Nordella sp. HKS 07: one gene and its partner. The protein of the gene in region 2 interacts with the protein of the main gene of each other region in a pairwise test. Links are inferred from orthologs where the notes say so. Each region holds a gene or a part of one and is shown on either strand. Other genes may lie near its edges.

What was found. Proteins that work in one complex are often made in the same cells at the same time.
Region 1: the proteins of G5V57_RS29320 (region 2) and G5V57_RS09445 interact in binary tests that used the Escherichia coli proteins (3 or more experiments, as listed by UniProt). The link is inferred for Nordella sp. HKS 07 from one-to-one orthologs.

The regions. Positions count from the first base shown.
Region 1 is NZ_CP049258.1:2,014,671-2,018,618, reverse strand. What follows is about bases 381-3,355. They hold G5V57_RS09445 (primosomal protein N'), read left to right. Parts: upstream 381-769; coding sequence 770-2,941; downstream 2,942-3,355. Other genes in these bases: G5V57_RS35165 (hypothetical protein), read right to left, coding at 2,938-3,355. Also shown: G5V57_RS09455 (hypothetical protein), read right to left, coding at 1-26; more of G5V57_RS35165, read right to left, coding at 3,356-3,417; G5V57_RS09435 (hypothetical protein), read right to left, coding at 3,386-3,948.
Region 2 is NZ_CP049258.1:6,210,711-6,214,602, reverse strand. The notes cover bases 376-3,294. They hold G5V57_RS29320 (single-stranded DNA-binding protein), read left to right. Parts: upstream 376-1,548; coding sequence 1,549-2,040; downstream 2,041-3,294. Other genes in these bases: G5V57_RS29310 (6-phosphogluconolactonase), read left to right, coding at 3,273-3,294; G5V57_RS34645 (murein hydrolase activator EnvC), read right to left, coding at 2,315-3,112; G5V57_RS34650 (peptidoglycan DD-metalloendopeptidase family protein), read right to left, coding at 2,142-2,318; G5V57_RS29325 (RidA family protein), read right to left, coding at 969-1,361; G5V57_RS29330 (hypothetical protein), read left to right, coding at 723-866. In the rest of the region: more of gcvA, read right to left, coding at 1-375; more of G5V57_RS29310, read left to right, coding at 3,295-3,824; G5V57_RS29305 (hypothetical protein), read left to right, coding at 3,821-3,892. UniProt on the Escherichia coli protein: Plays an important role in DNA replication, recombination and repair. Binds to ssDNA and to an array of partner proteins to recruit them to their sites of action during DNA metabolism. Acts as a sliding platform that migrates on DNA via reptation.

The sequences.
Region 1 (3,948 bases), 4.2 Mb from region 2 along the record:
GCTAGCGTGGTAGGATTGGATACCATTTATTTCGTGGAAAGTAGCAGGGCCTGAGCCGTCTAACTGGGCTGCTGTGAGTTCGGTTGAAGCGCTTAACCTACTCCTGCCTCATCTTGAAGTCTACAAGCGCTGGTCGAAGGACAACGGCATCGCCATCCTCACAGGTCCAGCACAAAAGGTAGTGATGGGCTGATAGTCGTCCTTTACACCTGAAATGAGGAGACTAAAGCTACGTCGGTACCATATTCATTCATTTGCACCGGAACCCTTGTCTACTCGGATAATTATGCTCTTGCCGCGAGCCGCGCGGAACTGCATCAGGCGGCCGGACCAACATCGGTCTGGTATTCACGGACGGCTATTCCAGGCCCGGCAGCGAAATTGATGGCACTTTTGTCTTGTACGTGCCAGCCAGCATCCGTCAGCCTCTAGTCGATCTTGTCACGTGCGATCTGTTCTGGGTTCTGGTTATTGCTGGTTGCCACGAGTGAGCTCTTTAGTTCAATGATCCGAAGCCGCAGAAGCTACATGGAGTCTTGAGATTCCAGAAACCCCATTTTCGCTGGGCTAAGTGATATCCTTCGGTTGCATTAGTTGCTTGCTAATTGCTTGCTACCCAATTTTGGAATGAATTAATTGTCATCTAACTAATTCAAATCATTAGCGGACCTGAAAGGATTCGAACTGTGCCATTTGCTTCATATAGGCAATGGAGCCGCGCCACGCCATGGGCTTGTCCCCTGCCGATGGATGGCGCAAGTCTTCGATCATGTCCGCCGATTCCCTCGTCACCGCCGATGTCCTGCTGCCGCTCGCGCTCGAGGGGCCTTATACTTATGCAGTGCCATCTGGCCTTGCGGTGGCGCCCGGCGACTATGTCGAGGTGCCGCTGGGGCCGCGCTCCTTCATCGGCTGCGTGTGGAAGCTTGGTGTCGGCGATGGCGGCGGCAAGACCTTGCGGCCGATCGTGCAGAAATTCGACCTGCCGCGCTTGAGTGACACGCATCGCGCCTTCATCGACTGGGTGGCGCAGTATTATCTCGAGCCCCTCGGCAATGTGCTGAGGCTCTGTCTGCGCGCCCCCGGCGCCTTCGGCGAGTCGAAGGGCGAAACCGCCTATCGTATCGGGCCCCACCCGCCGGCGAAACTCACCGCCCAGCGCGCCCGCGTCCTCGATATTGCGTGCGAGGGACCGGCGATGAAGGCGCCCGAACTGGCGGAACTCGCCGGCGTCGGCACGTCGGTGGTGAAGATGCTGGCCAAGACGGGGGCGCTCGAAACTGTTGCGCTGCCGCCGCATCGCGCCTTCCCGATGCCCGATCCTGCCGCCGGCAAGCTCACTCTGTCGCACGAGCAGGAAGAGGCCGCCCAGGAACTGCGGGCTTTGGTCACGCGCCGCACCGCCGGCACCTTGCTGCTCGACGGTGTCACCGGCTCCGGCAAGACCGAAGTCTATTTCGAGGCCATGGCGACGGCGCTCGCGTCCGGCCGCCAGGTGCTGCTGCTGCTGCCCGAGATCGCACTCACCCCGCCATTCATCGAACGGGTGGAGCGGCGCTTCGGTGTCGCGCCGGCGCAGTGGCATTCCGGTATGCGGCCACGCGAGCGCGAGCGCGTCTGGCGCGGCGTCGCGGAAGGCGGCGCGCGCATCGTCGTCGGCGCGCGCTCGGCTCTGTTCCTGCCCTGGGCCAAGCTCGGCCTCGTCGTCGTCGATGAGGAGCATGAGAGCGCCTACAAGCAGGAGGACGGTGTGCCCTATCACGCGCGCGACATGGCGATCGTCTATGGCGCGCTCGGCAAATTCCCGGTGGTGCTCGCTTCCGCCACGCCCTCGCTCGAAAGCCTCGTCAATGCCGAGCGCGGGCGCTACGTTCACGTACGGCTCACGAGCCGCCACGGCACGGCGGAATTGCCACCGAGCCACATCATCGACATGCGGCAATCGGCGCCACCATCGGGCTCATGGCTGTCGGAGCCTCTGGCGCAAGCGGTTGCTGAGACGCTGGCGCAGGGTGACCAGGCGCTGCTCTTCCTCAACCGGCGCGGTTATGCGCCGCTCACCTTGTGCCGTGCCTGCGGCCATCGCTTCGATTGTCCCAACTGCGCCGCCTCCCTGGTCGAGCACCGCTTCCGCAAGCAGCTGATGTGCCATCATTGCGGCCATACCGCCGCGATCCCGCCGGCCTGCCCGAAATGCGAAACGGCGGGCAAGCTTGTGCCCTGCGGGCCGGGCGTCGAGCGGCTGGCCGAGGAAGTCGTGCAGCGCTTCCCGGAGGCGCGCCTCACCATATTGTCGAGCGATCTGGCGCGCGGCACGCTGCTCAAGGATGCGATCCGCGAAGTGGCCGACGGCGTGCACAATCTTGTCATCGGCACGCAGCTCGTCGCCAAGGGGCATCACTTCCCGCATCTGACACTGGTCGGCGTCGTCGATGCCGATTTCGCCCTCGATTCCGGGGATCCGCGCGCCGGGGAGCGCAGCTGGGCGCAAATGGCGCAAGTGGCGGGACGCGCCGGGCGCGGCGAGAAGCCGGGCCGCGCGCTGATCCAGACCTATCGGCCCGATCATCCCCTGATGCTCGCTCTGGCGGCGGGCGACCGCGACGGTTTTCTCGCCGAGGAGAAGCGTCTGCGCGAGGGCGCCGAGCTGCCGCCTTACGGACATCTCGCGGCCCTCGTGATATCGGGGCGCGACGGGCACGAGACCGAACGCTTCGCGCGTTCACTGCAGCCCTTGGCGCCCTATGGCGAGGGCGTGCATGTGCTGGGCCCGGCACCCGCTCCCTTGCATCTGGTGCGTGGCCTGCATCGCTGGCGCTTTCTCGTCAGGGCGCGCCGCGGCATCAATGTTCAGGCCTATCTCAGGGCCTGGCTCGGCGACATCAAGCCCAAGGGGTCGCTCCGCCTCGCCATCGATGTCGATCCGTATAGCTTCCTCTAACCCGCTTGCTCCGCTAGGCGGCGCCATTTTTCGGCGTAGTCGGCGATCATCGCGGGGGCCTCCGGTGCGATGCGGTCGAGCGACAGAGCGAGCTCGGGCAGCTTGTCATCCTCGCCCATCAAGGCCAGCACCATGGCGCCCTGGGTGGTGCCGTCGCGCAATTGCGAGGCGAGCACATTCTGCTGCGGGCGCAGGCCGGCGAGCGATGACAGGAAGACCGGATTCTTGGCGAAGGGTCCGTCGACGATGATGTCGCCTTTCGACTTCACGGCGCAGAGCGAGCGATCGACCATCAGCGCGCAATATAGGGCCGCGAGTGTCGCGCGCTCCTCCTCATTGGAGGGGCGGGGCCCTTGACCAGGCCTTTGTTGCCGGTGCCGGGCAGGGGACCGCCGCTGTCGGTGTAGGAGGGCAGCGCGAAGCTCTCTTGCGCCAGTATATCCGTCAAAGCCCGGAAGCTCGCGGCTTCGGCGGATGCGCCGCGTGAGAGATTTCGAATTCGCGCCCGCCCATGAAGCGGCAGCAGGCCACGGGCTTGCCGAAGATGTCGGTATTGGTCACCGTGTCGCGCTCGGGATCGAGCTCGGTGATGACGGTGTTGGTGTCGAAACCGATGATCCAGGTGCCGGTCGACAGCAGCGTGAAATGACGCCTGCCGCCGGCGAGATAGCGCAGATAATTGGCGCTCGAATCATGGATGCCGGCAAGCACGTCGCCCCGCCCGCGGAAACGTTTGCCACGAAAGCCGTCCTTGAGCGGCCCGGTCACTTCCCAGGCCTTGGCCCAGGGCGCGAAGAGCCTGTCCCAGCCGCGCCGGCGCGCCAGTGAGGAAAAGCTGTTGTCGCGCACATCCATGAGCTGCGACTGGCAGGACATGCTGGCGATCTCGATCACCGCCTCGCCGCTCAGGAGATAGCCGACATACTGGATCCAGGGCAGGATGGTCCTGACCTTGGCGAATTCGGCGGGAAAGGCCGTCTCCTGCCAGAAGAGCTGTAGCCCATGGG
Region 2 (3,892 bases):
GTCCAATATTGTTTGCGGCTCTCATGCAGCAGATTGTAGTCGGCGAGATCGCCGGGGCTGAGGGGCCCCGCATCCTTGATGAGACGCGGGCTGCAGACAGGAAAAATCTCGACATCCGAGACGAGCTTCTGGATTTCGACATCGGGCCAGCGACCGAGGCCATAGCGGATGCCGAGATCGGCCTTGTCGGAGCGGAAGTCGACGAGACGGTTCTCGGGATCGATGTCGAGCTCGATATCGGGATGGAGCTCATTGAAGCGGCCGAGACGCGGCACCAGCCAGCGCGAGGCGATCGAGGGCTCCACCGAGACATTGAGCGTGCGCACTTTGCCCTGGGCCGCGGCTTCGATCGTCGCTTGCGCCATATTGTCGAAGAGGGGGGTGAGGCGGGCGCCGTAGCGGCGTCCCGCATCGGTCAGCTCGACGCCCCGGCCGGTGCGGTTGAAGAGATCGGTGCCGAGCCATTCCTCCAATTCACGAATATGACGGCTCACCGCCGCATGGGTCACGAACAGCTCGGCGGCGGCGTTCGTGAAGCTCTCATGCCGGGCGGCGGCCTCGAAGGCACGAAGGGCGTTGAGCGACGGCAGGCGCCGGGCCATGGGGTGTCCTGTAAGTTTTCCTTACAGATAGCGTAGGATAATGCCGTTTGTGGTGCAAGCGCGAATTGGCTATTTTCAGACCATACAGAGATTGCTTAGAACAAGAAAAGGAGATTGATCATGAACTGGATTTTCGAAGCTTATTCAAATGTTTACAACGCGGCTATGATGCAGGATCAGAAGCATCCGGCTCATGTTGCAACTGAGAAGACCGGCGCCGAGCCGAAGAGCTTCTCCTTGTTCAAGCCCTTCGTCCGCGGCTGATCTTCGACCTGACCTTGGATGCGGCTCCCGTCACGCGCCATACAAAGTTTTCGATCACGTTTATCGCTTCAGGCCCGAAGCCGGACCTGAAGCGATCGTGATCTATACCGGGGCCGCTGCAATGACGGTAACCTCTACGACCAGCCTGGGATCGGCCAGGCCCGCGACCACCAGCAAGGTCGCCGCCGCTTTGTGGCCCTTGAGCACCTCGTCCCGCACCTGCCGGTAGAGCCCGATCTGCGAACGGTCGGTGATGAAGACGCGGGCATCGACGATCGCTCGGTGGTCCATGCCGGCCGCCTTCAATATGCCCAGCACATTGGCCCAGGCGAGACGGTGCTGCTCCTCGGCGCTGTCGGGAATCTTTCCAGAGGCCGGATCGGCGCCTACCTGTCCGGCGACGAAGAGATGGCGAGCGCCCGGCGCCACCTCGACGGCCTGCGCATAATTGGAGAAGGGTTTCGGGGCCAGGTCGGTTTCGATCTGCTTCAGCATGGGAACCTCTTGTTTGACAGATCACCCCTTATACCGCTTGCGTTTGGAACATAAAGAGAACATATTTGCGGGGGATAACATTCGATCCGCAGTGGAACGGAAAGCGGGTTTGGGTGATCACCGTGCCTGAACAACAATCATGATTGGCGCGCAAGCGCTGGTGCCCGGAAAGCAAGGAGAAGCGGATATGGCCGGATCGGTGAACAAAGTTATTCTGGTGGGAAATCTCGGCAAGGATCCGGAGGTGCGTCACACCCAGGACGGCCGTCCGATCGTCAATCTGTCGATCGCGACGTCGGAAAACTGGAAGGACAAGCAGACGGGTGAGCGCAAGGAGCGCACCGAGTGGCACCGCGTCGTCATCTTCAACGAGAATCTGGCGAAGGTCGCCGAGCAGTATCTGAAGAAGGGCGCCAAGGTCTATCTCGAGGGCCAGCTGCAGACGCGCAAATACACCGACAAGGACGGGGTGGAGAAGTATTCGACGGAAGTGGTGCTGCAGCAATATCGCGGCGAGCTCACCATGCTCGATGGGCGCAGCGGCGGCGGCGACAGCGCCGGCTTCGGCAATGGCGACAGCTTCGGCCAGTCGAGCCCGATGGAGCGTCCGCGCAGCGGTGGTGGCGGCCGGCCGCAGCAGAATTTCGCCCGCGACCTCGACGACGAAGTGCCGTTCTGAACCGAAGGCCTGCCTGCGTTACCGCGGGCAGGCCGACTCTCTTGCTGGTGCAACGGTCCGATCATCGTCGATCCTCCGGTGGCCGACGAATTCCTGACAGATCAGGGCTTGGCCAGATACGCGGCCGGATCGACGGGCGCCGACTTCTTTCGCACCTGAAAATGCAGCATTGGCCGGGGGGCGTCACCGCTCTTCCCGGATTCGCCGATGACTTCGCCACGTCGGACTTGCTGTCCGCGCCGTACCTTTAGCTCGCGGAGATAGCCGTAGACGGTCACCAGGCTGTCCTCATGACGCACCAGAACCGTGTGCCCAGCGCTTTGAGTTCGCCGCCCGCATAGATCACGATACCTTTCGCGACCGCTTTGACTTTGGTGCCTTCCGGCATCGCGATATTGATGCCTTCGGTCGTTTTTGCGTCAAAGAGCTGCAGAACTTCGCCGCGCGCCGGCCACGGGAAATTTCCCGTCCAGACGATCTTCACATCGGATTTCTGTGGGAGTGCCGGAGAATCGGAGGAGGGCGTCTTCGAACTCTCGATCGCGTCTGTCTGGCTGGCGGGCTTTGCCTCGGCAGTGGCGACATCGCCGCAGGTGACGATGCGCGAGGCGCTTGAGCCTGGCCCAGGCATCACAAGTGCAGGGTCGGCGGGAACGCCGTCGCGCCGCAGTTCGAAATAGACGTCCTGCTCTTTCTCTGACGGCTCGGCCAGCATGCCGATCTCTTCACCGAGGCGCACCTTTTGTCCAATGGTCACGGACAACCGCGCGGCCCCGGCAACGACGGTCTGATATCCGCAGCCATGCTTGAGAATCAGCAGCTCGCCATAGTTGCGAAAAGGCCCGGCATAGACGACAACGGCATCCGCGGCGGCGCGGACGGCGCCTTTCTTCGGCGCAAGAGCAATGCCCTGCAGCGTGCCGCCTTCTGTATCGGGCGCGCCGAAACTGCGCTTGACGGCGCCGTCGACAGGCCACGCGAAAGTGAGGGTGTCCGGCGCGGACTCGGCCATCACGTACCATTGCGAGAAGAGAAGAAGCAGAGTTGCCAGCCCGTATGCCTTGGGGTTCATCTGATCCGACCGAAAATGCGACAAGTCTCCTCCGGCACTTTCGGCGCGGGACCTGAGTGCGGTTGCCCCCATCTGTAGCCGCAGAATTGATCTCGGCAAAGCGGTGCGAAATATCTATATCGTCTTGTCACCGAGATCCCTTCCGAGAGATGAGCCTTGCATGAACGCGATCACGCCGCAGATTTTCCATGATGTTGACATTCTGGGACGTGTTTTCGCGGAGCGGCTGCTCGCTCTCATCGATCAGGCGAAAGCGGCCGGCCGGCTCTTCCTGCTGGGCTGTCCGGGCGGCCGTTCGCCGCGACCCGTCTATCAGGCCATGGGACAGGCGCTCGCCAAGCGGCCCAGAGACCTCAGTCACCTGGTCATCGTGATGATGGACGACTATCTGGTCGAGACCGGCTCCGGGCTCGATCATGTGCCGGAGAACAGCCATTTCTCCTGCCGGCGCTTCGCGCAAGTGGAAATCGTCGGCGTACTGAACGAAGCGCTTGCGGAAGGGTTCCGTATCCCCGCGGCGCAAGTCTGGTTTCCGGATCCACGGGATCCTCAGGCCTATGATGCGCGGATAGCCGAGGCGGGGGCATCGACCTTTTCATTCTCGCCTCGGGAGCGAGCGACGGCCATGTGGCCTTCAATCCAAAAGGGAGCGCGCGCGACAGCCGTTCGCGCATCGTGCCGCTGGCCGAAGATACCCGGCGCGACAACATGAAGACCTTTCCCGATTTCCGGAGCCTCGACGAGGTGCCGCGGTTTGGCGTGACGGTCGGCATCGATACG